2 regions of the Metabacillus sp. KH_069 genome follow, and region 2 is predicted to be linked to the other one. Evidence: riboswitches for the same ligand, from Rfam matches in the RefSeq annotation. Region 2 holds a riboswitch; the other holds the start of a gene.
What was found. A riboswitch is a leader RNA that binds a small molecule or an ion and turns the genes downstream of it on or off. The one in region 2 is predicted to bind lysine.
Positions count from the first base shown of each region.

Region 1: linked by a shared signal. The riboswitch ahead of AC3ISE_RS16640 (aspartate kinase) and the one ahead of AC3ISE_RS19095 (Na+/H+ antiporter NhaC family protein) in region 2 are both predicted to bind lysine.

Region 1 covers NZ_CM174460.1:3,285,550-3,300,540, forward strand. The annotation lists gene AC3ISE_RS16595 (GerMN domain-containing protein) at 1-31, opposite strand, end outside; gene racE (glutamate racemase) at 576-1,373, opposite strand; gene AC3ISE_RS16605 (MarR family winged helix-turn-helix transcriptional regulator) at 1,383-1,835, opposite strand; gene gerE (spore germination transcription factor GerE) at 2,059-2,283, opposite strand; gene AC3ISE_RS16615 (acyl-CoA thioesterase) at 2,418-2,885, opposite strand; gene sdhB (succinate dehydrogenase iron-sulfur subunit) at 2,989-3,753, opposite strand; gene sdhA (succinate dehydrogenase flavoprotein subunit) at 3,757-5,517, opposite strand; gene AC3ISE_RS16630 (succinate dehydrogenase cytochrome b558 subunit) at 5,548-6,156, opposite strand; gene AC3ISE_RS16635 (YslB family protein) at 6,483-6,917, shown strand; gene AC3ISE_RS16640 (aspartate kinase) at 6,960-8,192, opposite strand; lysine riboswitch at 8,322-8,505, opposite strand; gene uvrC (excinuclease ABC subunit UvrC) at 8,573-10,345, opposite strand; gene trxA (thioredoxin) at 10,670-10,984, opposite strand; gene AC3ISE_RS16655 (electron transfer flavoprotein subunit alpha/FixB family protein) at 11,144-12,121, opposite strand; gene AC3ISE_RS16660 (electron transfer flavoprotein subunit beta/FixA family protein) at 12,175-12,948, opposite strand; gene AC3ISE_RS16665 (enoyl-CoA hydratase) at 13,024-13,797, opposite strand; gene fadR (fatty acid metabolism transcriptional regulator FadR) at 13,847-14,431, opposite strand; gene AC3ISE_RS16675 (AMP-binding protein) at 14,638-14,991, opposite strand, start outside.
Region 2 covers NZ_CM174460.1:3,780,589-3,795,579, reverse strand. The annotation lists gene sufD (Fe-S cluster assembly protein SufD) at 1-561, shown strand, start outside; gene AC3ISE_RS19135 (cysteine desulfurase) at 561-1,781, shown strand; gene sufU (Fe-S cluster assembly sulfur transfer protein SufU) at 1,771-2,208, shown strand; gene sufB (Fe-S cluster assembly protein SufB) at 2,247-3,644, shown strand; gene AC3ISE_RS19120 (DUF72 domain-containing protein) at 4,169-5,026, shown strand; gene AC3ISE_RS19115 (sulfite exporter TauE/SafE family protein) at 5,047-5,871, shown strand; gene AC3ISE_RS19110 (bifunctional metallophosphatase/5'-nucleotidase) at 5,887-7,290, shown strand; gene AC3ISE_RS19105 (YunC family protein) at 7,352-7,654, shown strand; gene yunB (sporulation protein YunB) at 7,785-8,552, shown strand; lysine riboswitch at 8,627-8,809, shown strand; gene AC3ISE_RS19095 (Na+/H+ antiporter NhaC family protein) at 8,948-10,510, shown strand; partial or broken gene AC3ISE_RS19090 (sodium-dependent transporter) at 10,720-12,226, shown strand; gene AC3ISE_RS19085 (methionine/alanine import family NSS transporter small subunit) at 12,226-12,330, shown strand; gene AC3ISE_RS19080 (M23 family metallopeptidase) at 12,523-13,470, opposite strand; gene lipA (lipoyl synthase) at 13,742-14,638, shown strand; gene AC3ISE_RS19070 (YhcN/YlaJ family sporulation lipoprotein) at 14,710-14,991, opposite strand, start outside.

The DNA.
Region 1 (14,991 bases), 500 kb from region 2:
CAGCAATCTTCATGTTTCTAGTTTGAGACATACAATTCCCTCCTAAGGCAGTTTGTACTACTATGTATACGAGCTGTTTATTGAATTAGACCGAATTTGAAAAGAATTTTTGTACTAAGAAAAGCGGAATCGACTGGTCAGACTCAGGCAGACAGATAAGGATCAGCCAGTGAAGGCGCTTTTTGCCAATGCTTGCTGATCCGTTCTGGCCGAGGGGCTAGGAGGTGGAGCTGGACAATAAGAAAAGCGGAATCGCCCGTTTAGCTCCCACAGACAGATAAGGATCCGGCTGAAAAGGCGCTTTTTGCCTTTACAGACGGAGGCGTTCTGGCCGAGGAGTTGGGCGATGGAGCTAGACAGTGAGAAAAGCGGATCCGGCTGTTCACAGGCCGCGGAGAAAATCCCGAATTGATGGGGTTTCCAATTTAATTGGAGGGGTTTTGGAATTAATTCATGGGGTTTCCGAATTAATTGGAGGGGTTTCCAAATTAATTGGAGGATTTTGTTCGCGCCGAGGAGTTTAGGGGTGGAGCTGGATAACATTAAAAAGAGGAACCGGCAATCGGCTCCTCTTTTTACAGTGTAATAGATTTTACATTTTCAACAGGCTGCTCAAACAGCTGAGAAGCAATCCTCTGGAAAAGCTCCTTTGATCCAGTCGTTAAAAACAAATGATGATTCTCTTCCTGCGTCTCATTCAATGCTTCTTTATAAGACAGGATTGTACTGACTTCACGGGCTGTTTCATCACCAGAGCTGATAATTTTCACCTTGGGACCCATATAATCCTCAATTAACGTCTTTAAAACCGGATAATGCGTACATCCAAGAATAAGTGTATCAATCGGCTGATCTTTTAAAGGGAAAAGCGATTCACGTACGATGGATACAGCATAATCGTTTTCGTAATCTCCGCTTTCTACAAGCGGAACAAATGCAGGACATGCCAAGCTCTCGACTTCAACTGTCTTCTTAATCGTTTTAAGAGCCTTCTCATATGCACGGCTTGCAACTGTATTAACCGTTCCAATAACGCCGATATGATTGTTTCTTGTGACTTTGATCGCTGTTCTGGCTCCTGGGAAAACGACGCCTACTACAGGGATGTCAAGCTCTTCCTGGATTTCCTGCAAAGCAATGGCTGTTGCCGTATTGCAGGCGATCACAAGCATTTTTATATGGTGATTTGACAAGAGATAATTCGTCATTTGCCAAGTAAATGACCGCACCTCTTCAAGCGGTCTCGGTCCATATGGGCATCTTGCCGTATCACCTAAGTAGATGATGTCTTCGTTTGGTAACTGCCTCATGATTTCGCGTGCAACGGTCAGCCCGCCAACGCCGGAATCAATGACGCCAATTGCTCTGTTCAAAAAATCGCCTCATTCTTCTCTCATTTCTAGGTGTAATTTCAATAATGAGCTTTCAAGCTGGATGATTTCCTGCATATCATAATTTTTGATTACATTTTTTAAGTATTGTTGTCGCTTTTGTATAACTTCTTCAATGATGCGCTGGCCTTCTTCAAGAAGATGCACTCTCACAACCCTACGGTCATTCGGGTCTTTGATCCTTACCACCAGTTTGTTTTTTTCCATTCGGTCAACAAGATCTGTGGTGGTGCTGCATGCAAGGTACATTTTATTAGATAATTCACCGACTGTCATGTCGCCATGTTCGGAAAGCCATTGGAGCGCTACGAATTGAGGCGGTGTAATCGGAAATTGATTTAGGATCTCCCGTCCCTTCTGTTTGACCATAACAGAAATATGTCTCAGGGATTTCTCCATATCAGCAACCATTTTATCACTTACTACATCATTATGAACTGTCATCAGCAACCCTCACTCATTCAATCTGACCGCACGGAATGAAATTTAACAGTAGGAATGTGCGTATCATATCCATTTTCTATGTTTTCGCTGAAAATTGCAAGTTTCATATTTTAGATGTCCAATTTAAAAAATAAGAAATGGCATAGTCAGATTGGAGCAGCTCCGATTTTTCTGCACAGAAATAATAACCGGCTACCCTTAAATCAAGGTCAGCCGGTAGGTATTAGAGCTCAAGTTCACCCATACGAAGGAGCTCAACAACAGCTTGTGATCTCCCCTTAACACCAAGCTTTTGCATCGCATTGGAAATATGGTTCCGAACTGTCTTTTCACTAATAAAGAGCTCGCCCGCTATTTCTTTCGTTGTTTTGTCTTGAACTAATAATTCGAATACTTCTCTCTCTCTTTTTGTGAGTAATGGCTTTGATTGAAACTCTTTCTCTTTCAAGAATTGTAACCCTCCTTGCTAGGTGCGAGCCGATCTAACGAATGGGTATAAGATTAGTCAACATATAGTATGTGCACACTGTATTGGCGGTGACAGGAATCTTAGTTGAAAGCAAGAAATTCCGTGTCTATTTTTCAAGTGGCAAATATGGCAGTTTGAGCAAGCATCTTTTTCTCCACTTCTAGAAACGGTACACTTTTTCCATTGTATTTGGATATTTGCACAACGGTGCCTCGTCCTGTAAAACAAACTTCATTTTTTTCATTCACCGCACAGTAATGCAGATCCATTGATGAATTCCCGATTGATGCTACTTTTACATAAAGGCGGATTTTCTCATCAAAAAAGACCTGTTTGACGTAATCGCATTGAATATCTGCAACAACAGGAATCAGATCCCCGTCTTTTTTCAGCCAATTATTCATAAGACCTGCGTGCTTAAAGAATTCAATTCGCGCTTCTTCAAAATATGAAATTGGTGCCGTATTGTTCATATGTCCGAACATATCTGTTTCGGAAAAACGAACTTTCACCTGAAAATAAAAAGAAAACGTATCCTTCCATTCCCTGAACGGCAGCTGTATGTATGAGATTTGTTTCATGATTGTTTCCTCTTTTCATGTTTAAGTGAAAAAACACCTCTTCATCGAAAGGAAGAGGTGTTTTCTTATTAATTGATATCCGCTGATTCTGGATATCTGTGTTTTAAACTTGATCGCTTCCGAAGAAATTACGGAATGCCTGGAACGTTGTATCTCTGTTGAGTGCAGCAATAGAAGTCGTTAAAGGAATTCCTTTCGGACAAGACTGCACACAGTTTTGAGAGTTTCCGCAGTTTGCAAGACCTCCGTCGCCCATAATGGACTCGAGACGTTCTGCTTTATTTAATGCACCTGTCGGATGTGCATTAAACAGACGAACTTGTGAAAGCGGAGCTGGCCCGATGAAATCTGAATTGCTGTTTACATTCGGACATGCCTCTAAGCAGACACCGCAAGTCATGCATTTTGATAATTCATATGCCCATTGACGTTTTTTCTCAGGCATACGCGGGCCAGGGCCTAAGTCATAGGTTCCATCAATCGGAATCCAGGCCTTTACTTTTTTCAGGGAGTCGAACATTCTGCTGCGGTCAACCTGAAGGTCGCGGACAACAGGAAATGTTCTCATCGGCTGAAGGCGAATCGGCTGCTCAAGCTGGTCAACAAGGGCAGTACAGGACTGGCGCGGTTTGCCGTTGATCACCATGGAACATGCTCCGCACACCTCTTCGAGACAGTTCATATCCCATGTAATCGGAGTCGTTTCTTTCCCTTGTGAGTCAACAGGATTCCGTCTGATTTCCATCAATGCAGAAATCACGTTCATATTTGGACGATAAGGAATCTCAAATGTTTCATCATAAGGGGCAGCCCCAGGCTGGTCTTGGCGAGTAATAATAAAACGAACTACTTTCTTTTCACTGTTCATTTTTTATTCCCCCTTTTTCTTCTTCGAATAGTCGCGCTTACGCGGTTCAATTAAGCTAACGTCCACTTCTTCATAATGGAACTTAGGAGCAGCTTTTGGACCGGCAAATGTAGCCATCGTTGTTTTCAGGAATTCTTCGTCATTACGTTCAGGGAAGTCCGGTTTGTAATGAGCACCGCGGCTTTCATTGCGGTTATAGGCGCCAAGTGTAACAACACGGGACATTTGAAGCATGTTTTGAAGCTGACGGGTAAACGTCGCACCCTGGTTGCTCCATTTAGCTGTATCATTAATGTTGATATTTTCATATCTTTCAAGAAGCTCTTGAATTTTTTCATCTGTTTTAAGCAATTTATCATTGTAGCGGACAACCGTTACATTGTCCGTCATCCATTCGCCAAGCTCTTTATGAAGAACATATGCATTTTCAGTTCCATTTAAGTTCATGATGTTCTGCCATTTTTCTTCTTCCTGTTTCACATGACCGTCAAATAATGAAGAAGAAAGATCTTCAGCAGATACATCAAGACCGCTCACATATTCGACTGCTTTCGGTCCTGCAACCATACCGCCATAGATGGCAGACAGCAATGAATTCGCTCCTAAACGGTTGGCTCCGTGCATAGAGTAATCACATTCGCCTGCTGCAAATAGTCCAGGGATATTCGTCATTTGATCATAATCAACCCAAAGTCCGCCCATAGAATAATGAACAGCAGGGAAGATTTTCATTGGAAGCTTGCGGGGATCATCACCCATGAATTTTTCATAGATTTCAATGATTCCGCCAAGTTTGATATCAAGCTCTTTAGGATCTTTATGAGAGAGATCAAGGTAAACCATGTTTTCTCCATTGATTCCAAGCTTTTGAGATACACACACGTCAAAAATTTCGCGTGTTGCAATATCACGAGGCACAAGGTTTCCGTATGCAGGATATTTTTCCTCAAGGAAGTACCAAGGCTTACCGTCTTTATACGTCCAGACACGACCGCCTTCTCCGCGTGCCGATTCACTCATCAGACGCAGTTTATCATCTCCAGGAATTGCTGTTGGGTGAATTTGAATGAATTCTCCATTTGCATAATGCACACCCTGCTGATAGACGATTGAAGCAGCTGATCCTGTGTTAATGACAGAGTTTGTTGATTTTCCGAAAATGATTCCAGGTCCGCCTGTTGCCATAATAACGGCATCTGAACGGAATGCTTTCATTTCCATTGTCGTTAAGTCCTGACCAGTAATACCGCGGCATACGCCATCATCATCGAGAACAGCCCCAAGGAATTCCCAGCCCTCATACTTCGTTACTAATCCGGCAACCTCATAGCGGCGCACCTGCTCATCAAGTGCATAAAGCAGCTGCTGTCCAGTTGTTGCTCCGGCAAACGCTGTACGGTGATGCTGCGTTCCGCCGAAGCGGCGGAAGTCCAGAAGACCTTCAGGAGTACGGTTGAACATAACTCCCATACGGTCAAGCAAATGGATAATGGAAGGTGCTGCTTCGCACATTGCCTTTACAGGAGGCTGGTTTGCAAGGAAGTCCCCGCCGTATACTGTATCATCGAAATGCTCCCAAGGAGAATCGCCTTCCCCTTTTGTGTTAACCGCTCCGTTGATTCCGCCCTGAGCACAAACTGAATGAGAGCGCTTAACTGGAACTAAAGAAAATAAATCTACATGAACGCCAGTTTCTGCAGCTTTGATCGTAGCCATTAGGCCCGCTAAGCCACCACCGACGACTATTATTCTACCTTTACTCATCTGGCCCACTCCCTTTGGTTCTATTACCTATTAAACAAATGCAAAAATAGTGCTGACTCCAACGTAAGATAATGCTAGGAAAAGTGCGATCGTCACATAAGTTGAGATCAGCTGAGATCTTGGTGTCACAGTAATTCCCCAGCTCACAGCAAATGACCACAGTCCGTTTGCAAAGTGGAAAATCGTTGAAACGACACCGACAACATAAAATACAATCATAAATGGATTACTGAAAATGGAGGCCATCATGTCAAAATTCACTTCAGCGCCAAATGCGGCTGCAATTCTTGTTTCCCATACATGCCAGGATACAAAGATAAGTGTAATCACGCCAGAAATCCTTTGAAGCATAAACATCCAGTTGCGGAAGTAGCCAAACTTGCTTACATTATTTTTAGCTGTAAACGCAATGTAGATTCCATAGATCGCATGGTACAAAAGCGGCAGGAATATAATAAAAGTTTCCAGAACAACTCTAAATGGCAAGCTTTCCATAAAATGTGCAGCATTATTAAATGCTTCTTCTCCTCTTGTTGCAAAGTTATTTACAACAAGATGCTGAATTAAGAAGACGCCAACCGGAATAACTCCAAGCAAAGAATGAAGTCTTCGGTTCAAATACTCTCTGTTTCCAGCCATCTCAACATAACCCCCTAGTAATCTTAAAATCTTTTTTTTAATGTTTCTCCTATTCCCGGCAATCTTTTAAAAAATAAACATTGTATGATAAAATGTGACAAATTTATTGTACTCCCAACGAGTTACAGCGTCAAGAAAACGCGTTCATAAATTTTAATTTTGTGACAAATCTTATTTTCTCCCTATTTTTACTTTCCTGAAATACTTTCAAAGCGATTTTGGAGCTTGTAATTTACTTTTATTGCATGTTCTTACCCGCCCAACTTGATATATAATAAAGTCAGAAAGAGGGGAAGAATGTGAAAAAAACCAGCGAACAAATCGATATGACGCAGCTGAGGGACATGCAAGTGCCCGCATTCGCCTATGAGCTGCTGCGGGAAGTTCTTATTCCTGATATTCTTGGAAACGAGTCCGCATCTATGCTTTACTGGGCAGGCAAGAGCCTTGCGCGCAAATATCCTGCAGAATCAATTGAAGAGCTTATTGCTTTCTTTTCATTAGCCGGCTTTGGAACTCTTTCATTGGTACATAAGAAAAAAGATGAAATGGAATTTCAGCTTGAGAGCGAACTGATCAAAACAAGATTCAAAACAATGAAAGAGCCTTCTTTTCAGCTTGAAGCGGGATTTCTGGCCCAGCAGGTGCAGCGGATGAACAAGCAGATTACAGAAACCTATGAACAAGTAAAAAAACGTGCGGATAAAGTGCATTTTACAGTGAAATGGGACTACAAAGACATGGAATTCGGCAACGATTAAAGGGATGGGTATCTAGTATACCCACCCCTTTTTTTATATCGTTTAAAGCACCTGTGCAGGCTGCTGTGATAATTCGAAGGCATCATGCAGCGCTTCAACCGCTTTTACCATGTCAGCATGGCTGATAACAGTTGACACTTTAATTTCAGACGTGCTGACCATTTTCACTTCAATTCCTTCTTGAGCAAGAACATCGAACATTTCTGCCGCTACACCAGGATTTGATACCATGCCGGATCCGACGATGGAAACTTTTGAAAGGCCGCCTTCTGATTCTATTTTTTCAAAGCCAAGCTCTGATTGATAGGTTTCAAGCACGTGAACCGTTTCTTCCACATCACCTGTTTTCACCGAAAAAGATAGAGAGGCCAGGCTGCTGTCTGTTGAACTTTGAATAATAATATCTACATTAATTCCGTGGCTTGCAAGCGTTTTGAAAATGGTTGACAGAGCGGAAAGGCCGCTTGGCAATCCGCAAACCGTTATTCTTGAAACTTGATCTTCAAACGCAATTCCTCTAACAACTAAATTCTGTTCCATCTTTGTTTCCTCCTCAATTAACGTGCCTCTTTCTTTTTCTGAGCTTGATCTGACTTCCAAGGGAACTCCATAATTTTTTGCAAATTCAACAGCCCGGGGGTGGAGAACGCCTGCTCCAAGATTAGCAAGCTCAAGCATTTCATCATAAGATATGCCGTCTAATTTTCTTGCACTTTTTACAAAGCGCGGATCTGTCGTAAAGACACCTGTTACATCTGTATAAATATCACATTTATCAGCTTTTAGAGAAGCAGCCAGCGCAACAGCTGTCGTATCTGAACCCCCGCGGCCGAGCGTCGTTATTTCCTGTCCGTCTGCTAGTCCCTGAAAGCCAGCAACGACAACTACTTTTCCAGCTTGTAGCTGATTATTAATTTTTTCTGAATCAATCCCTGAAATTCTCGCATTGCTGTGGACATTTTCAGTCTTAATGCCAGCCTGCCAGCCTGTGTAAGAAACTGCATCGTATCCTTGTGCCTGAAGAGCCATCGTCAAAAGAGAAATTGTCACTTGTTCTCCCGTTGACAGAAGCATATCCATTTCGCGCTTGCTCGGTTTTTGAGTGATTTCAGCTGCCAGTGAAACTAAATGATCCGTTGTTTTCCCCATTGCCGAAACAACAACAACGACATCATTCCCGTTCATTTTTTCCTCGATTGTTCTTCTTGCAGCATTCATGATTTTTTCCGGAGATCCAACAGATGTGCCTCCAAATTTTTGTACAACTAAACCCATATCAGCCTCTCGCCTTTCAAGTTATATTGATCGTCAGCAGGTAAAAGGGAGAATCTCAGAAAACGCAAAAAAGCAATGAGATTCTCTATCTCATTGCTTGCATAAACGAATAATGGAACTTCATTCATACAATGAGATAGCGCTCCAAGAAAAATACATCTTCTTGACAATTTTACGTCTATTAAACGCAAAACCAGCAAAAGTAAGAAATGGCTCTTTTTTTGCTTCGGCGACTCTCCCCTTTCACCCATCTTCAAAGGATTCCATTGTCCTCGGAAGGGCTACTCTTGAAGTTCGCACCTCTACCATCATTTAACGAACTAAACGATCTGGTTATCAAATTAGTTAGAATTGTAGCAAAGAATTTGTCTTTGTGCAATCTATTCTTTCAATTTTTCTGCAATAAGCTGTGCCGTGTTTGCCGGAATTCCCGCCGCCATCAGCTCTTCGAGGCTTGCTTCTTTCATTTTTTTTACAGAACCGAAATGCTTGAGCAAAGTCTTGCGACGTTTTTCCCCAACGCCTGGTATATCATCCAGGATCGATTGAAAGGCTGTTTTTCCTCTTGTCTGCCTGTGAAAAGTAATCGCAAACCGATGCACTTCATCCTGAATTCGCTGTAGAAGATAAAACTCCTGGCTGTTGCGTTCAAGTTCAATGACAGCCGGAGGACTCCCGAGCATTAAATTAGAAGTCCGATGCTTCTCATCCTTTACAAGTCCTGCGACAGGGATGGATAATCCGAGTTCATTTTCAAGTACATCCTGAGCTGCAGCCAGGTGCCCTTTTCCTCCGTCAATGATAATCAAATCAGGAAGCGGCAGCTCCTCTTTTAACACGCGCGTGTACCTTCTGCGGACAACTTCACGCATAGACTCGTAATCATCTGGTCCTTGCACTGTTTTAATTTTGTACTTGCGGTACTCTTTTTTGGCAGGCTTGCCATCTATGAACACAATCATCGCAGATACAGGATCTGTCCCTTGTATGTTTGAATTATCAAATGCTTCGATTCTTGCCGGTGTATAGATTCCCATTTTTTCACCAAGCTGATCAATTGCTTTGATTGTTCTTTCTTCATCACGCTCAATGAGTGAAAATTTTTCTTTTAAAGCGATTTTGGCATTCTGATGTGCAAGCAGCACCAGGTCCTTTTTCTTGCCGCGCTTTGGATGGATGGCTGAAACGTGAAGAAGCTGTTCTGCCATTTCATGATCAACGCTTTCAGGCAGCAGTATTTCTTTAGGCAGAATATGATTGTTCTTGGAATAAAACTGGCCAAGAAACGTTAAAAATTCTTCCTCTGGCTCCTGGTACAGCGGGAACATGGCAATATCACGCTCGATCAATTTACCCTGACGGATGAAGAAAACCTGAACACACATCCAGCCTTTATCATAGGAATAGCCAAACACATCACGATCGACAAAATCATTCAGTGTCATTTTCTGTTTTTCCATGGTTGCATCTATATGCGCAATGGAATCCCGGTATTCTTTTGCCCGTTCAAAATCCAGGTTCTCAGCAGCAGCCAGCATCTTCTTTGAAAGTTCTTCTTTAATCTGCTTAAAGCCGCCTTTTAAGAAACGGGACATTTCATCGACCATTTGCCTGTTTTGCTCTTGTGTTACCTTATAGACACAGGGGGCCAAACATTGTCCGATATGATAGTAGAGACAAACTTTATCAGGAAGCGTAGTACATTTCCTAAGCGGATAAAGACGGTCGAGCAGCTTTTTGGTCTCTCTGGCCGCCTGGACGTTCGGATATGGACCGAAATACTTCCCATTATCTTTTTTGACATTTCTCGTAACAATCAGCCGAGGGTGCCGTTCAGCTGTAATTTTAATAAAAGGATACGTTTTGTCATCCTTTAGCATGACGTTGTATTTAGGATCATGTTTTTTAATTAAATTTAATTCTAAAATCAGCGCCTCAATATTCGAAGACGTGACGATATACTCAAAATCCTTGATTTCATTTACGAGCCGTTGTGTTTTCCCGTCATGTGAGCCGGTAAAGTAAGACCGCACCCGGTTTTTAAGAACTTTTGCTTTTCCAACATAAATAATCGTTCCGAAACGGTCTTTCATTAAATAACAGCCCGGCTGATCTGGCAGAAGTGCCAGCTTTTCTTTAATTAGTTGCTCCATAGCGGACACTCCGTTTCCTTAAAGATTAGCGCAGAATAAGTATCGGTCATCAGCGCCAAGTTATTCCCTTTATTGTACCATTTTAGAGGGAGGGAGTCTTTTGTTTGCCTCCAAGGATTCTATTCCATCGGCTTTTTTGCATAGATTGTTGTTTTTGATTATAAATGTTGCCCGCTGCTTTCGACTGCAGGCACTTACCTCCCTAAATTTCAGGACTATTGCACCAAATCATTTCCTGAGCAATAATTGACAATTTTTTCGGCAGATGACCGTTTTTGCAGACATAAAAAAAGATCCGGAATACCGGATCTAATTTCATTTTAATTATGCGTGTTTATTTAATAGATCAGCTAGAGCTTCTTTAGGCTGGAAGCCAACTGTTTTGTCTACAACTTCGCCGTTTTTGAAAACAAGCAATGTCGGAATACTCATAACACCGTATTTGCCTGCTGTTTCTTGGTTCTCGTCAACATCAAGTTTAACGATTTTCACTTTATCGCCTAGCTCCTGATCAAGCTCTTCAAGAACCGGTGCAATCATTTTGCAAGGTCCGCACCAAGGAGCCCAAAAGTCTGCCAGTACGACGCCTTCGCTAGTTTCAGCTGTAAAAGTTTGATCTGTTACATTAGTAATTGCCATTATATTTTCCTCCTAAATGTTCAAGTGATGCCTAAAGTATAGCATTAAAGAATGTGACCTGCTAATTTTTTGCTCACTATTCCTTTTCCCTTACTTTGTGATGAAAAACATTTTTTCATTCAAATTAAAAACACGCCGCTGGGAGCGTGTTTTTAGGAATCAAGAATGAACTTTTAATTTCTTAAACTCTTCCGTCAGCATCGGTACAACTTCAAATAGATCTCCGACAATGCCATAATCAGCTACTTTGAAGATGTTTGCTTCAGGATCTTTGTTAATTGCAACAATAATCTTGGAGTTAGACATACCGGCTAAATGCTGGATCGCTCCAGAAATACCGCATGCAATGTACAAGTCAGGAGTGACAACTTTTCCCGTTTGGCCGATTTGCAGCGAGTAGTCGCAATAATCAGCATCACAGGCACCGCGGGAAGCTCCGACTGCTCCGCCGAGAACATCTGATAACTCCTTCAGCGGGTTAAAGCCGTCTGTGCTTTTTACTCCGCGTCCGCCGGCTACAATGACTTTAGCTTCAGAAAGATCAACACCTTCTGTTGCTTTGCGCACCACTTCTTTTACGATTGTGCGAAGATCTTTGATCTCCACAGAAACAGAAGAAACTTCACCCGTTCTTGTTTCATCCTTTTCAAGAGGAGCAATGTTATTTGGTCTGATTGTTGCAAAAATCGTTCCATCTGTCACAATCTTTTTCTCGAAAGCTTTTCCTGAATAGATCGGACGTGTGAATACGACATTTCCGCCTGCTACTTCTAAATCTGTAGCATCTGAAATAAGTCCGGATCCAATCTTTGCAGCGATTTTCGGTGATAAGTCTTTTCCAAGAGCTGTATGCCCGAAAACAAGACCTTCCGGTTTTTCAGCTTCGATAACGGCAAGCAATGCCTGTGAATAGCCGTCAGGTGTATACGTTTTCAATTTTTCGTCTTCAACTGTAATGACGCGGTCTGCACCATAATGAATCATTTCTTCAGCTAAAGCTGCTACACTGTCTCCAACTAAAACAGCTGTTACCTCGCCGCCTTCGGATACCGTTTTCCCTGCTGCAATCGCCTCAAAAGACACGTTGCGCAATGATTGATCGCGTACTTCTCCCAATACCAGCACTTTTCTTGCCATTATAAAGTCCCCCTGTTATACGTTTGATTGAAAAATCTGCTTTCAGGTAATACTTAGATTACTTTTGCTTCGTTGCGAAGAAGAGATACCAATTCCTTCACTTGTGCATCTAAATCCCCTTGAAGTACTTTACCCGCTTCTTTTTTAGGCGGCATATAAATTTCGATTGTTTTTGTTTTAGGCTCAACTTCATCTTCTTCGAGATCAAGATCATCCAGTTCGAGTTCATCCAAAGGCTTTTTCTTTGCTTTCATGATACCCGGCAAAGAAGGATAGCGCGGTTCATTCAGACCCTGCTGTGCGGTAACAAGCAACGGCAATGTCGTTTCAATGACTTCTGAATCACCTTCAACATCGCGTACGACTGTCGCTTTGTTTCCATCAATCTCTAGCTTTGTAATCGTAGTTACATAAGGAATGTCAAGAAGCTCAGCCAGACGAGGTCCTACTTGTCCAGATCCGCCGTCAATCGCAACATTTCCTCCTAAAATTAGATCTGCATCTTTATCTTTGAAGAATTCAGCAAGAATTTTAGAAGTTGTGAATTGATCTCCATCTTCAAGATCATCTTCCGTATTAATTAATACAGCCTTGTCACACCCCATTGCAAGAGCTGTTCGCAATTCTTTTTCAGCTTCTTCCCCGCCGATTGTCACAACGGTTACTTCACCGCTGTTTGCATCGCGGATCTGAATTGCTTCTTCAATCGCATACTCATCATAAGGATTAATAATGAATTCTGCGCCATCTTCATTAATTTTGCCGTTTTGAAGCGTTATTTTTTCTTCCGTATCAAACGTTTTCTTCATGATTACATAAATATTCATGTCCATCCCCCTATTTACGTTAAGCATTCAATTTAGTTGTATAGAAAAAACGTCAGGAACGTTTTATCATATCATTTATTCGCCTTTGAACTGCGGCTGTCTTTTCTCAAGAAAAGCACTGATTCCTTCTTTTGCATCTGCGCTTTCAAATACTGTACCGAAATAGCCCGCTTCTTTTTTCACCCGATCATGATACGGAAGTGTTTTAGAAGCATTGATTAAATCGATGGCTGCACTGACAGATATCGGGCTTTTTGCAGCAAATTTCTTCGCAAGCTTCATCGTCTCATCTAATAAGTCTTCTTCTGCAAAAGCATGGTTGGCAAGACCGTATTTGGCTGCCTCTGCTCCTGAGATCGGTTCACTTGTCAGCAGCATTTCAAGCGCTTTCGCTTCTCCTACATACTTAGGAAGACGCTGCGAGCCGGCGAAGCCTGGAATGAGTCCAAGCTGAAGCTCAGGCAGCCCGAGCTTTGCATTCTCGGTAACAAGCCTTACATGACAGCTCATTGCAAGCTCAAGGCCCCCGCCTAGAGCAGCTCCATGAATCGATGCGATGACTGGTTTTCTGAATGTTTCAATTCTCTCAAAAAGTTCCTGTCCGTTTGCAGCAAGCTTAGAGAACTCTTCCCCGTTCGGCACTGAAACAAATTCCTTGATGTCAGCCCCTGCTGAGAAGAATCTTCCCTCGCCATTAATGACAATGACCCTGACGTCTTTTTTTGCTTCAAACTCATCCATCAGGGATGAAAGCTCTTTCAAAACATAAGATGAAAGGGCGTTTGCGGGAGGTTGGTGAATGGTTACGACCGCAACATAATCTTCTACTTTAACATTTAAATAACTCACAGCTCAGGCCTCCTTATGCATTTAAACAATTACGTCAGGAAGGATTTTGCTAAACCCTTCCGCAGCCTTTGATCATAAGTTCATGAACGCTTCCTGCAAGTGCAGTCAGATCAAATTTCTGATCATTCATGACCCATGTTGTCACCGTTTCATCAATGGTTCCAAATATCATCTGCCTCGCCAGGCGTGTATCCAGGGCTTCACTGAATTCGGATGTTTCTTTTCCTGTTTGAATAATCGAATCAAGAATGTTTAAATACCCTCTCAGAACCTCATTGATTCTCAGGCGCAGATTTTTATTTGACTGCCTGAGTTCAAGCTGGGTAACGATGGCAAGATGATGATCTTCGGCTAAAAGAGAAAAATGTTTTTCTATCAACATGTATAACTTCTCCGCCGCTGTGTCCTTTCCTGCTATTTCTTGTTGAATTTTTTCGATAAATACGCCCATTTTTTCCTGAAACAAAGAAATCAGGATATCTTCTTTATTTTTAAAATAAAGATAAATGGTTCCGTCTGCGACTCCTGCCTGCTTGGCAATCTTCGAAACCTGTGCATGATGATAGCCATTTTCAGCAATAACTATGACAGCCGCATCTATAATTTGGAGATATTTTGGTCTTTTCTGTTTCAATATGAATTCGTCCTTTCAAACTGAATGAATCATCATTCATATTGTAATCATAAAATTACATCATCCATCTGTCAAGAAGAAAGAATGATTTTATCTTTCATCATAATAGATGAAAAGAACCCTCTCAGCAATAGGAAGAGATGGTTCTTTATCATTTTTCTATTCTTATTGCTTATCATTATATTTAATACAGCGTTTTTTCCTGATTAATTGGCATTTTTTAATTTTTCTTTTTCTTCTTCTACAAGTGAGCGCCTTAAAATTTTCCCGACTGCTGTTTTCGGAAGCTCTTTGCGGAATTCATAGATTCTCGGGATCTTGTATGCTGCCATATGCTTGCGGGCAAATTCGTCAAATTCCTGTTCAGTCGCTTCCGCCCCTTCTTTTAAAACGATATATGCCTTCACCGTTTCTCCCCGGTAAGGGTCCGGTATGCCGGCTACTACTACTTCCTGCACTTTTTCATGCTCATATAAAACCTCTTCGATTTCACGCGGATAAATGTTGAATCCCCCGGCTATTATCATATCTTTTTTCCGGTCTACGATATAAAAATATCC
Region 2 (14,991 bases):
ACTGCTGCACGCGATGCACGTATTGAATGGGCGCTTGGTTTGATGAATGACGGCAATACGATTTCTGAAAACACAACAAACCTGATGGGTGACGGCTCTTATGGAGACACGAAATCTGTTGTTGTCGGACGCGGAAGTCAAATTCAAAACTTCACAACAAAAGTCATTCACTTCGGCAAAAATTCCGAAGGCTACATCTTAAAGCACGGCGTAATGAAAGACAGTGCTTCATCTGTCTTCAACGGCATCGGCAAAATCGAACATGGAGCTTCTAAATCAAATGCAGAGCAGGAATCAAGAGTTCTTATGCTAAGCGAAAAAGCACGCGGAGATGCAAATCCGATTCTATTAATAGATGAGGACGATGTAACCGCTGGACATGCTGCTTCTGTAGGCCGCGTTGATCCGCTTCAATTGTATTACCTGATGAGCCGCGGAATTCCTAAAGTAGAAGCTGAGCGTCTTGTCATTCATGGTTTCCTTGCGCCTGTCGTTAAGGTTCTGCCAATTGAAGGCGTGAAGAAACAGCTTGTTGAGGTAATTGAAAGGAAAGTTAAGTAATGAATATCCAAGATATCCGTTCACTCTTCCCGATATTGGATCAGCAAGTAAATGGACAGAATCTTGTTTATCTTGACAGTGCAGCGACTTCTCAGAAGCCGCTGCCGGTCATTGAAGCGTTAGACCGCTATTATAGAGAATATAATTCAAACGTTCATCGTGGAGTTCATACACTGGGCACTAAAGCTACAGATGGCTACGAGGGAGCGCGCGAAAAGGTAAGAAAGTTCATTAATGCTCATTCTGCAGAAGAAATCATTTTCACACGCGGTGCTACTACTGCATTGAATACAGTAGCAGCAAGCTATGGACGTGCAAATCTTCAAGCCGGCGATGAGATAGTGATTACACATATGGAACACCATGCTAACGTTATACCTTGGCAGCAGCTTGCCAAAGCTACTGGTGCGACACTGAAGTATATTCCTTTGCAGGAGGATGGCACGATTTCCCTTGAAGATGCCCGTGAAACGATTACAGATTCAGCTAAAATTGTTTCTGTCATGCAAGTTTCAAATGTATTGGGAACAATAAATCCTATAAAAGAAATTGCTGAGTTAGCCCACAGCAAAGGTGCGATCATGGTTGTTGACGGTGCGCAAAGTGCTCCGCATATGAAAATTGATGTTCAAGATTTGAATTGTGATTTCTTTGCTTTTTCAGCTCATAAAATGTGCGGCCCGACTGGTGTTGGAGTTCTGTACGGAAAAAAAGCGCTTCTTGAAAACATGGAGCCTGTTGAGTTTGGCGGCGAAATGATTGACTTCGTCGGATTATACGAATCCACATGGAAAGAGCTTCCCTGGAAGTTTGAAGCCGGAACGCCTATTATCGCAGGTGCAATCGGGCTTGGTGCTGCCATTGATTTCCTTGAAGAAATCGGTATTGAAAACATTGAAGCATATGAGCACAAGCTTGCTGATTACGCACTTGAGAGATTGTCGGAAGTTGAAGGAATCACAATATACGGTCCTAAAAAGCGTGCTGGTCTTGTAACGTTCAATATTGAAGATGTGCATCCTCATGATGTTGCCACAGTACTGGATGCTGAAGGCATAGCAGTTCGGGCCGGCCATCACTGTGCACAGCCTTTAATGAAATGGCTGAATGTTTCCTCAACAGCTCGTGCTAGTTTTTACCTGTACAACACAGAAGAAGAAGTTGATAAGCTTGTTGCAGGAATCATAAAAACAAAGGAGTACTTCACGAATGTCTTTTAATAATCTGGACACTCTGTACCGCCAGGTCATTATGGATCACTATAAAAACCCGCGGAACAAAGGTGTACTCGAAGATAGTTTAACTATAGATATGAATAACCCTACATGCGGCGACCGTATTCGCTTAACGCTGCAGATTGAAGACGGCAGCATTACGGATGCAAAGTTCGACGGTGAAGGCTGTTCGATTTCAATGTCATCAGCATCAATGATGACTCAGGCGATTAAAGGTCAATCGGTCGAAACGGCTTTAAAGCTTTCTAAAATCTTTTCAGACATGATGCAAGGAAAAGATTACGATGATGACGTTGAGCTTGAGGATATTGAAGCATTGCAAGGTGTTGCTAAATTCCCTGCACGAATCAAATGTGCAACACTTGCCTGGAAGGCGATGGAAAAAGGGGTCCATAGCCAAGAAAAAGAATGAGGGCAGACCTCATTCTACTATGATTGGAGTGAAAACGGATGGCTAAAAAAATGCCAGAAATCGGCGATTACAAGTATGGATTTGCTGATAAAGACGTTTCGATTTTCCGTTCTAAGCGCGGATTAACTAAAGAAATTGTTGAAGAAATTTCTCGCATGAAAAGCGAGCCGCAATGGATGCTTGATTTCCGTCTGAAATCACTGGAGCATTTCTATAACATGCCAATGCCTCAATGGGGCGGCGATATGGCTGCACTTAACTTTGATGAAATTACGTACTACGTAAAACCATCTGAAAAATCAGAGCGCTCTTGGGATGAAGTACCTGAGGAAATCAAACGCACGTTTGATAAACTAGGAATTCCTGAAGCAGAGCAAAAATATTTGGCCGGTGTTTCAGCTCAGTACGAATCTGAGGTTGTATACCACAATATGAAAGAGGATCTTGAAGATCTTGGTATCGTCTTTAAAGATACAGATACAGCTCTTAAAGAAAACGAAGATATTTTCAGAGAGCATTTCGGCAAAGTGATTCCTCCGACAGATAACAAGTTCTCAGCACTTAATTCAGCTGTATGGTCTGGAGGATCATTCATCTATGTGCCAAAAGGCATCAAAGTTGATACACCGCTTCAGGCATACTTCCGCATTAACTCTGAAAACATGGGTCAGTTCGAACGTACGCTGATTATTGTTGATGAAGGCGCACATGTGCACTATGTAGAGGGCTGTACAGCTCCTGTTTACACGACGAATTCACTTCACAGTGCTGTAGTTGAAATTATCGTTAAAGATGGCGGCTACTGCCGTTACACAACCATTCAAAACTGGGCGAACAACGTATTCAACCTTGTTACAAAACGTGCAGTTTGTGAAAAGAACGCAACAATGGAATGGATCGATGGAAATATTGGATCTAAATTAACAATGAAATACCCGGCTGTCATCCTTAAGGGTGAAGGCGCGCGCGGTATGACATTATCCATTGCATTAGCAGGCAAAGGCCAGCATCAGGACGCAGGTGCGAAAATGATTCACTTAGCACCTAATACGTCTTCAACGATTGTTTCAAAATCAATCTCTAAACAAGGCGGTAAAGTAACATACCGCGGAATTGTTCACTTTGGCCGCAAAGCTGAAGGCGCACGTTCAAACATTGAGTGTGATACGTTAATCATGGATAATCAGTCTACATCTGATACAATTCCATATAACGAAATCTTCAATGATAACATCTCTTTAGAGCATGAAGCTAAGGTTTCAAAAGTATCTGAAGAACAATTATTCTATCTCATGAGCCGCGGTATTTCAGAAGAAGAAGCAACTGAAATGATCGTAATGGGATTCATTGAGCCATTTACAAAAGAACTTCCAATGGAATATGCGGTTGAAATGAACCGTTTAATCAAGTTCGAAATGGAAGGCTCTATCGGTTAATAAGAATGAAGAAAAGCTCACCAGTCGCGGTGAGCTTTTTTGTATGGGGAATGATATGAGGGTTGGATTATAATACCCTTCTAATATATGAAGTTTTTTAAAAAGCGGATAGGAATACTTTAGAGACCTTCTTTAAATGTGAAGTGCTTTAAAACCCGGATTGGACACTTTAAAACAGCACCCGTATAAGTGAATTGCTCCAAAAACCGGGTTGCAGCACTTTATAGCAGCACCCGTATATGTGAAGTGCTTTAAAACCCGGATTGGAGCACTTTATAGCATGATCTGAATCAGTGAAGTGCTCCAAAAACCGGGTTGCAGCACTTTATAACAGCACCCGTATATATGAAGTGTCTAATAAAAGATTGAAAACACACTACAGGTAATCTTCAGTAAGCCGAGGGAGTACCTGCCCAAGACGTTTGTGCTTTTCTTAACTTCACAGGCCATGCAGAATGAAAATATCTTATCCATGTAGTATCATAAAAGAACCGACAAAAACGAAAAAGGAGGCTGAACGCAGATTGATCTATATTGGACTTACAGGCTGGGGAGATCATGATTCGCTTTATCCTAATGGGATTTCGTCCGGAGACAAGCTGAAGGAATACTCGGGACATTTTCCGATCGTTGAAGTGGATGCAAGCTTCTATGCTGTTCAGCCTCAGCGCAACGCAGAAAAATGGGTGAAGGATACGCCAGACAGTTTTCAATTTATCGTGAAAGCGTATCAGGGAATGACAGGACATCAGCGGGGAGATATTCCTTTTGATTCTAAAGAAGAGATGTTCCAGGCTTTCCATCATTCGATTGAACCGTATCAGGCTGCAGGCAAGCTTGCGATGGTTTTATTTCAATTCCCGCCGTGGTTTGAATGCAAAAAGGAGAATGTCAGTTATTTGAGATGGTGCAGAGAGCAAATGGGCTCCGTTCCAGTTGCCTTAGAATTCAGGCATCAATCATGGTTTGTGCCTGATACATATGAAAAGACCCTCACTTTTATGGAACAGGAAAAGTGGATTCACAGCATTTGTGACGAGCCACAGGCTGGAAGCGGGTCGATTCCGGCAGTAGTGAGAGCGACAGATGAAAATAAAACGTTAATCCGGATGCACGGCAGAAATGTGCATGGCTGGACAAGACCTGCAAATGGTGAAGACTGGCGTGAGGTCAGGTATCTCTATCGGTACAATCAGCAGGAATTGCAGGATTGGCGTGAGAATATTGATCAATTGAAAGATTCAACTAAAGATGTTTATCTTCTCTTTAATAATAATTCAGGCGGAGATGCAGCAGACAATGCAAAACAGATGCAAAAGCTTTTAAATATAGAGTATGAAGACTTAGCACCTAGACAGCTGGATTTATTCAGCGGAGAATAAACGGAAATGAGTTGGAGTAAATGGAATGGGTTTTTCTTGTCCTGATCGGTTTTATTGCCGGCACGATCGGTAGTCTTGTTGGTCTTGGCGGAGGAATTATTGTTGTGCCGGCTATGCTTTTTTCCTCTGCTTATTTTACGATTTTTGAACATGTAACTCCGCAGACGGCAGTCGGAACTTCTTTGCTTGTCGTCATTTTTACTGGTTTATCCTCAACGCTTGCTTATATGAAGGTTAAAAAAGTGGATTATAGAAGCGGTTTGATTTTTTTTATCGGAAGCGGACCTGGAGGTATAATAGGCGCTTATCTTAATAAATATTTGAATTTGGATTCATTCTCCCTTTACTTTGGGCTGTTCATGATTTTTGTCTCACTGCTTCTTATGATGAGAGATAAATGGAAGCCAAAATACAGAGAGCCCGGACATGGGGATGTGATCCGCTATTATTCATCTGAAAACGGCAAAGAAGCTGCTTATTTTTACAAGCCGGTCCCTGCGGTCTTTATTTCATTTGGAGTTGGATTTATCTCAGGGCTGTTTGGAATTGGCGGCGGAGCTTTAATGGTGCCTGCAATGGTGCTGCTTTTCTTATTCCCTCCGCATATAGCAGTGGCTACGTCGATGTTCATTATTTTTTTATCGGGTATATCAAGCTCTGTTATGCATATTGCTCTTGGAAATGTGAACTGGCTTTTTGCTTTGGCTTTAATACCCGGTGCTTGGGCTGGTGGGAAGGCAGGTGCCATGATTGCGGCGAAGCTTTCTGGTAAAGCTGTAATTAACCTGCTGCGGCTCGTTCTGATCGTTGCCGGATTAAAACTGATTTATGAAGGTATTTTTTAATTGAGGAGAATGTAAATGGCAGAGACCATTCATCTATATCACACAAATGATTTACACAGTTATTTTGAAAACTGGCCAAAAGTTGCTCACTATTTGAAAAGAATGAAAAAAGAGCATGCTGCTAAAGGAGAAGACATGATTTTAGTAGACGTGGGAGACCATATCGACCGTGTTCATCCCATAACAGAAGCAACACAGGGAAAAGCAAATGTGGAACTTCTAAATGCACTAAATTATGATGCTGTTACAATCGGCAACAATGAGGGGATCACTCTCCCTCATGCGGCACTGGACACTTTATACACACATGCACGTTTTCCGGTTATTCTTTCAAACTTATACACAGAACTCGGGGAACGACCTAGCTGGGTGAAGCCTTATGAAATCATGACTCTCTCTGATGGCACTAAGGCAGTATTACTGGGAGTAAGCGTTTTTTACGAAAAATTTTATCATTTGCTTGGCTGGAAAATAAAAGATCCGTTTCAAAGTCTGAAAGAAACAATCGAGATGGTAAAAGGCGAAGCGGATATCATCATTTTGCTCTCTCATTTAGGAATTAATGATGATGAAATCGCGGCAAAAGAGTTTCCGGAAATTGATATCATACTGGGGGCGCATACTCATCATATCTTTGAAAAAGGAAAACTTCTGCATGGCGCTTTATTAACAGGTGCAGGTAAAAACTGTGGATTGGTCGGGCATATTTCACTCACTGTGGATAAATCACGCTCCTTAATCGCAAAGGAAGCTGAAGTTATTAACATTCTTTCAGAGCCTGAGTGTGAAGAAACAAAACAGTTTCTAATAAATGAAGCGATAAAAAGTGATGAGATTCTCTCAGAACCAGTCGCCATTTTAGAAGAGGATTTATCATTGGACTGGTTTGGTAAGTCTGAATTTCCGGACATTTTAGCTTCAGCTCTTAAAGAGTGGTGCAATGGTGAGGTCAGCATGGTGAATGCAGGAATGCTGCTTGAACCGCTGAAAAAAGGACCGGTTACAAAAAAAGATCTGCACCGCATTTGTCCGCATCCTATTAATCCCTGCACTGTTTATTTAAAAGGAGACGTCTTAAAAGAAGTTATTTTAGAAGCGCGCACAGAAAGGATGGAGCAGCTGAAATTAAAGGGTCTTGGTTTCCGGGGCCATGTTATGGGACGAATGGTTTTTGACGGAATTGAGGTTTTTACAGAGCCATTAGAAGACGGTCTGCACCATGTAAAAGAAATTCTGGTATCAGGGGCACCTATACAGCCAGAACGAATTTATGCAGTAGCTACAGTGGATATGTTTACACTTGGTGTCCTGTATCCATCTATTGGCCATGCGGAAAAGAAAACGTATTATATGCCTGAAATGCTGAGGGATCTGCTAGCCTGGAAGCTAAAACAGGGACATTCGTCCAAGAATGCCTAATTTTCACACTTCATGTCTGCTTTCTTCATAAATTGTAGAAGGAAGGGAGTGTGAAATAACGATGGTATCCATGACACCAATTATTATTGAAAACAATCAGTTTACAGCTATAACGGTAGCATTGCCCAAAACCAATTTTATGGCTGTTACAAGTGAGAAGGGATACATTATGTGCGGTGCGCTTGATGTAGCTTTACTCAATGAAAAATTAAAAGACCGCGGAATTATTGCTGGGCGTGCAGTCGGCGTCCGTACCATTGAACAGCTGCTTGATGCACCTCTTGAATCCATTACATTTGAGGCTGAAAATCGCGGCATACACGTCGGTATGAGCGGCAGAGATGCACTGTTAAGGATGCTGTAATAACAGCTAAACAAAAGCGCCATATTATAGCTATCGCTATTTAAATATCATTTCAAAATCATAGATGAAAAAGAATGCGTACATCCCCCCTTGCCTGCATAAACATATCATGTAAAGGGGGGATTTATTTTTGGCCAGATTCCGCAAACGCCCTCATAAGAAGGGACCGCTTCCTTTCCGATATGTATTCCTGCTGTCGCTTGTCTTTTTTATTTTTTCTACAGCTGCAGGTCTATGGATCGTCAATAAAGGAATTGAACCGACATTAATGACCGTAGCAGAAACGGAAACAAAACGGATTGCAACACTCGTTATTCAAAATGCAATTAATAAAGATATAAAAGAAGATGTTGATGTGGATGAAATGTTTGTTGTTGATACAGATGAAAAAGGGAATGTGACAACGATCGATTTTAACGCGAAGTTTGTCAGAAGCGTGCTTGCTAAAACTACAGATAAAATTCAAACGAACTTGAGAGAGGCTTCGAAAGGAAATATTGATGCACTCGAGCTTCCTGAAGGGGAACATATATCAAAAGATGAGCAGGGGGAGGGAATTATTTATTCCATCCCATTGGGTCAAGCTACAAATAATGCCCTGATCGGGAACTTGGGACCGAGGGTGCCGGTACGCTTCTATGTAGTGGGGGAAGTACAGACTGACGTAAAAGAAACGATTCAGCAGTATGGAATTAATAATGCTTTAATTGAGATTGCTGTTGAAATTGAAGTGAATGTAGAAGTGGTCATTCCCTTTTCCACTCAAACAGCTACAGTCAGAAACACAATTCCAATTGCTATTAAAGCAGTACAGGGGCAGGTTCCAAGTTATTACAATGGCGGCGGAGCGGGTTCCCCTCCCGCAATCGATGTGCCGGTGGAATCATCTGGAAGGTAACACTAGCAGGTTGAAAGTTTCATAGTTTATTGTTATAATCCATAATTATAAACTGAATACTTCACCTTGTCTCATGATGAGGTAGAGGCGCGAAAAAGAAGAGTAGATAGTGTGAGGATGACAACTGAGACCACTATACAAAAGGCTTTTTTGCCGAAGTTATGCAAACGTGTCAGCATTTGCATGGCTGGGGTTACCTTGAATAAGGGTAACACTGTCATTATGGATGATATCTATAATGGAGGGCTACTGATCGTGGAGGATAACATAACATTACACCGTAATGCGGGAAGAGTAATGATAGTTATTTTCTATCGCTACTCTTTTTTATTTGCACTTTTTTATCCCTTCCTCGTGCCGGTAGCCTAAAAAATATTTTTAGGAGGCAATATACCATGTCAGGCACTATTTATTCGATTCTTCCCCCAATCATCGCGATTCTGATGGTTATTTTAACACGGAGAGTTCTGCTTTCCCTTGGTGTTGGAATTCTTTCCGCTGCACTTATTCTTACGAATTTTTCAATTTTAGAAACACTTACGAAAGTGTATGAAGCATTTAAAGCCATCTTTATTTCAGATGGAGCATTAAACACCTGGAATGTCTTTATTCTGCTTTTTCTTTTAATTTTAGGTGTTGTTACAGCGCTTATTTCGATTTCAGGAGGCAGCAGAGCCTTTGGAGAATGGGCTCTAAAACGTGTCAAAACAAGAGCAGGCGCTCAATTTACAGCAGCCCTTTTAGGTGTCCTGATTTTTATTGATGATTATTTTAACGCACTTGCAGTCGGTCAGGTAAGCCGTCCGATTACGGACCGTCAAAGAGTATCCCGCGCAAAACTTGCTTACATTATTGACTCAACATCAGCACCTGTTTGTGTAGTTTCGCCGGTTTCAAGCTGGGGAGCCTATATTATTGCTATGATCGGAACAATTCTTGCGACGCATGGTGTCAGCGAATACACACCTCTTTCAGCATTCATGACGATGGTTCCGATGAATTACTATGTATTTGCAGCATTGGCTTTAGTTTTTGCAACAGCTTACTTCAATATTAATTTAGGAAGCATGAAGCAGCACGAAGAGCGTGCGATTGAAACAGGCGTTGTTTTTGATCCCGAAAAAGAACCGCTTGGAGATATTAAAGAAGATTTGCCTACAAGCGATAAAGGGACGATTGCAAATCTTGTATGGCCGATTATTGCCTTAATTATCGGAACGGTAAGTGCCATGCTATGGACCGGATATCAGGGTGTTCAGGGAGAAGAAGGAGTTGCTCTCACCCTTTTGACTATGTTTGAATATACCGATGTAGCTAAATCTCTAGTTTTAGGCGGATTATTCGGCTTACTCGTAACTCTTGCTCTTTATTTCAGCAAAGGAATCAGTGCTTCTTACTTGCCGAAGGGATTTCTTGAAGGCATTAAATCAATGCTGCCAGCAATCTACATCCTAAGCTTGGCCTGGATGATTGTAGACTTAATCGGTCAGCTGAAAACAGGTGAATACCTGGCAGGGATTGTTGAGCAATCGAATCTGAACACAGCACTCCTTCCGGTTATTCTGTTTATTCTTGCAGGCTTTATGGCATTTGCAACCGGGACTTCATGGGGCACTTTCGGAATTATGCTTCCGATCGCAGGTGAAATTACAGCAGCGACTGACATTTCCATGCTTCTTCCTGCGATGGCAGCCGTTCTTGCAGGGGCTGTGCTTGGGGATCACTGTTCTCCTATATCCGATACAACAATCTTATCCTCAACAGGGGCAGGAAGCCATCATATCGATCATGTTATCACACAGATGCCTTATGCCATTACCGGAGGAATTATAGCAGCGGCTGGCTATCTTGTTTTAGGATTTTCAGGAAGCATGCTTCTGGGACTTTTGACAGTAGTTGTCCTCTTAGTTGTTTTCATCCTCATCTTCAAAAAAAAGGAAGAGATTCCTTTGAAATAGGTTAAAAAGGCAGAGTTCTCCAGGACTCTGCCTTTTATTGTAAGAAAATATGACAGGTAAATCATCTTAAAATAATAATTTTTAAAAATCATTTTGACTTAGGCATAATGTCCGATTATACTATGTATAGTTATACTGAAATATCAGAAAATAGTAAAAATTATAATTCTTCCAAATTCGGGAAGAAACAGCAAAAGGGGGCTTTACACATGGATAATCGTCCACAGTGGGGAACAAGGGCAGGCTTTATTTTAGCAGCTGTTGGATCGGCAATCGGTTTAGGAAACATCTGGCGCTTTCCTGGAGTTGCTTATGAAAATGGAGGGGGATCCTTCTTCATTCCGTATCTATTTGCACTATTGACTGCAGGGATTCCGCTGCTTGTAATGGAGTTTACGCTCGGACATAAATACCGCGGTTCCGCACCACTCACGTATGCAAGACTAAGCAAGAAATTTGAATGGCTAGGCTGGTGGCAGGTCGGCATCGCATTTGTCATTTCAACGTATTACTCGGTCATCATCGCTTGGGCAATTTCATACAGCGGCTTTTCTTTAAATTTAAGCTGGGGAAAAGATACACAGACATTCCTTTTCAGCGATTATCTTCAGGTTGCAGCTTCCCGGGGAATTAGGCGGATTTGCGCCAGGCGTGCTTTTGCCACTATTAATTGTATGGGTAGTTACACTTGGTGTGCTGTTTGCAGGTGTTAAAAAAGGAATTGAACTTGCAAATAAAATTTTCATTCCTACTTTAGTGGTCTTATTCTTAATTATTGTTATCCGCGCATTAACTTTAGAAGGCGCAGCACAAGGTCTGGAAGCCTTTTTTAAACCGAATTGGGATATGATTTTCAACGGAAAAGTATGGATAGCTGCATATGGACAAATTTTCTTCAGTTTATCCATCGCGTTTGCAATTATGGTTACTTATTCAAGCTATCTTCCAAAAAAATCAGATATCACAAACAATGCATTTATTACAGGATTCGGAAACTCTGCATTTGAACTGCTTGCAGGTATTGGAGTATTCAGTGCACTTGGTTTCATGGCGATGCAGCAGGGTGTTCCTGTTAATGAAGTCGTTTCAAAAGGAATCGGTTTAGCTTTTATCGTATTCCCGCAAATTATTAATGAGTTCCCGGCATTTAATGAGCTTTTTGGTTTCTTGTTCTTTGCATCACTGACACTTGCAGGATTAACATCACTCATTTCAATCGTTGAAACGTTTGTAGCAGGTGTTCAAGATAAGTTTAATGTTTCCCGTACAAAAGCCGTATTTATCGGCGGAGGAATTTCAGCAATCATTTCTCTTTTATTTGCTACAAGAGGCGGAATTAACTTCTTGGACGTAGCAGATGAGTTTATCAACAGCTTTGGTGTGACTCTGGCAGGTTTTGTTGAAGTAATCGTTGTTATTTGGATTCTTAGACAGGCAACAGATCTTCAAAAACATGCCAACCAGATTTCTGATATTCAATTAGGAGCATGGTGGAAAGTATGCTTAGGGGTCATTACTCCTATCGTTCTTGGCTACATGATGATTGATAAGCTTAGAGCAGAGCCGTATGGCGGAGGATCCTATTCAAGTGAGTTCCTTTTATATTCAGGCTGGCTGGTTGCAGCAGGAGCATTAATTGTGGGTATTCTGTTCTCATTCATTTCATGGAAAAAGGATACAATTGAGCTTCCAGCTGATAAGGAGGTATCACGCTAATGAGCGGCGGAGCAATTACAATGATGATTGTTGGTATAGTTGTTATTTGGGGCGGATTGGCTGCAAGTATAGCTAATGCAGTTGTTAAAGCTAAAAGATCATAATTAAAATGCGGGTCAGCGTTTATTGCTGACCCGTTTATTTAAGCAATAAGCAAGTATAAAATTTTGCGCATTGGTGTCTAGCTCCAACGCCCAACTCCTCGGCCAGAACGGATCCGCCAGTAAAGGCAAAAAGCGCCTTTTCTGTCGGATCCTTATCTGTCTGTCGGAGCTAAACGGGCGCTTACGCTTTTCTTATTTTCTCTTTCTTTTCCTGTATTCTGCACGTTCCCATACTTTTAACTGCGGATAAGGATCATATGACCATTCTGTTCTGCCATTATCTTTGTACATGCCATAATGAAGATGCGGAGGGAACTTTCCAGAGGTTCCCGGTGGTCCATAGCCTGAGCTCCCGACTGAACCGATTAACTGCCCGGGCTCCACAATTTGTCCTACTTGAAGGCCATCTGCAAATCCATTCAGGTGGGCAAAGTAATGGTACGTATTGGAGCTGTCCCGAATTCCCAGCCTCCAGCCGCCAAACCTGTTCCAGCCCTTCATTTCAATAATTCCATAGCAAGTAGAACTCACAGGAACACCGTAATTGGCAAAGATGTCTGTGCCTTCATGTATTCTTCTGCCGCCCCATCCTCGTGCATCTCCCCATGTGTTTTTATAGCTGTAGTTGAAGCGAATAGGGACAGGGAAAGAATGCTGATCAAGATCCAGTCTTCCGTATTTTTGAAAAAGCTTCATATGTCCTGAAATCAATCCAATTGTTTTATCACGCTGATAGTAATCCCAAAGACCAATTTTTATGTTTTCGAGATCAATTCCATAAGACAGCAAATAGGCTGCAAACGTAAACAGCACATCTTCGTCATTGTCAGGCTCCGCCTTTCCGTCGCCATTTCCGTCAATGCCAATCCCGCCAAATAAAGAGATGCTTGTCGGGTTGGTGTCAGACCGATCTGGATTTTGCAGCCCAGTCCATATTTCCGGTTTAATATAGATGCCAATAACGCCTTTTGCTTTAGGGATATCATTCCTGGTTCTTCTTACGTTACGCTCATATTGATCAACAGAGGCCAGTACGTACCAGGGAATTTGAGTGATGGTTTCAGCTTTTTTAAATAAGTTCATTCGTTCTTGATTAATTTGTTCGATGCTTTTATCTGCCCCGAGCACCTGATTAGGCAGGGCAGTGCAGAAGAAACAAAGAATAAACAGGATCCATATTTTTCTCACATTACCGGTCTCCTTTAAACCAATTTCATAACCTTAGTTTGGTGTAATAAAGAAAATTCATATGTAGAAAATGTTAGAAATTGCATCGCTCTCTTTCCCTTGTCCTATCTTGCTCTGTTATGTTAAAGTGACTAATGTACCTATTTCATTTTAAATTTTCCTTTTATGCTGAACATTCGCAGAATCAGAGGAATACTTACAATACATACTGGAGATGATTCAGATGGCTAAGAAAGAAGAATACCTGAGAAAGCCGGATTGGCTAAAAATAAAACTAAACACCAATGAAAATTACACAGGCTTAAAAAAAATGATGCGCGAAAAAAATCTTCACACCGTTTGTGAAGAAGCAAAATGTCCCAATATTCATGAATGCTGGGCAGTAAGACGAACTGCAACATTTATGATTCTTGGCGCTGTGTGCACTCGTGCATGCCGTTTCTGTGCGGTAAAAACTGGATTGCCGACTGAACTTGATTTACAAGAGCCGGAACGCGTTGCAGATTCAGTAGCATTGATGAACTTAAAACATGCTGTTATAACAGCGGTTGCAAGGGATGATCTGCGTGACGGGGGAGCTAACGTATTTGCCGAAACAGTCCGCGCCGTACGCCGCAAAAGTCCATTTACTTCAATTGAAGTTCTGCCATCTGATATGGGCGGAGTGGAAGAAAACTTAAAAACACTCATGGACGCAAAACCGGATATATTAAACCATAACATTGAAACCGTAAAACGTTTGACTCCAAGAGTTCGCGCACGTGCAAAATATGACCGTTCCCTGGAATTCCTGCGCCGCGCTAAAGAAATGCAGCCTGAAATTCCGACCAAATCAAGCTTAATGATTGGACTCGGCGAAACAAAAGAAGAAATCATCGAAACAATGGATGATTTGCGTGCAAACAATGTTGACATTATGACAATAGGCCAATACTTGCAGCCTTCAAAAAAGCATCTTAAAGTAATGAAATATTACACACCTGAAGAATTTGCAGAGCTTCGGGAAATTGCGATGAGCAAAGGCTTCAGCCACTGTGAAGCAGGCCCGCTCGTTCGTTCATCCTATCATGCAGATGAGCAGGTTAATGCAGCAACTAAAGCAAGACAGGCACAGGCATAATAAAAGTACCCGCATCTTTGAAGCGGGTACTTTTTTAGTGTGAGCAGACGATTATTGTGTTTGTAGAGCTCTTATTTATCCTTCATGTCCTTGTCAAGGTTTTCGTTTGTTTCGCCGTAGCCTTCTCCGTTTGCGTTTTCACCTTTGTTCAGTTTGCGGCCTTGAGGGGATTTCAGCATTTCTTTTATTGTGCTATCGATAATTTGATCAATATCTCTGCTTTCTGGATCAAGGCCTGAGTATCCTTCGACTTGCTTAATCATCTCAGGATCATCGGACAGGTAAACGTGGTAGTATCTGGGAACGACGGAAATCGCCGTTTTTTTCACTTGATCCGCTGTTTCATTTCGATT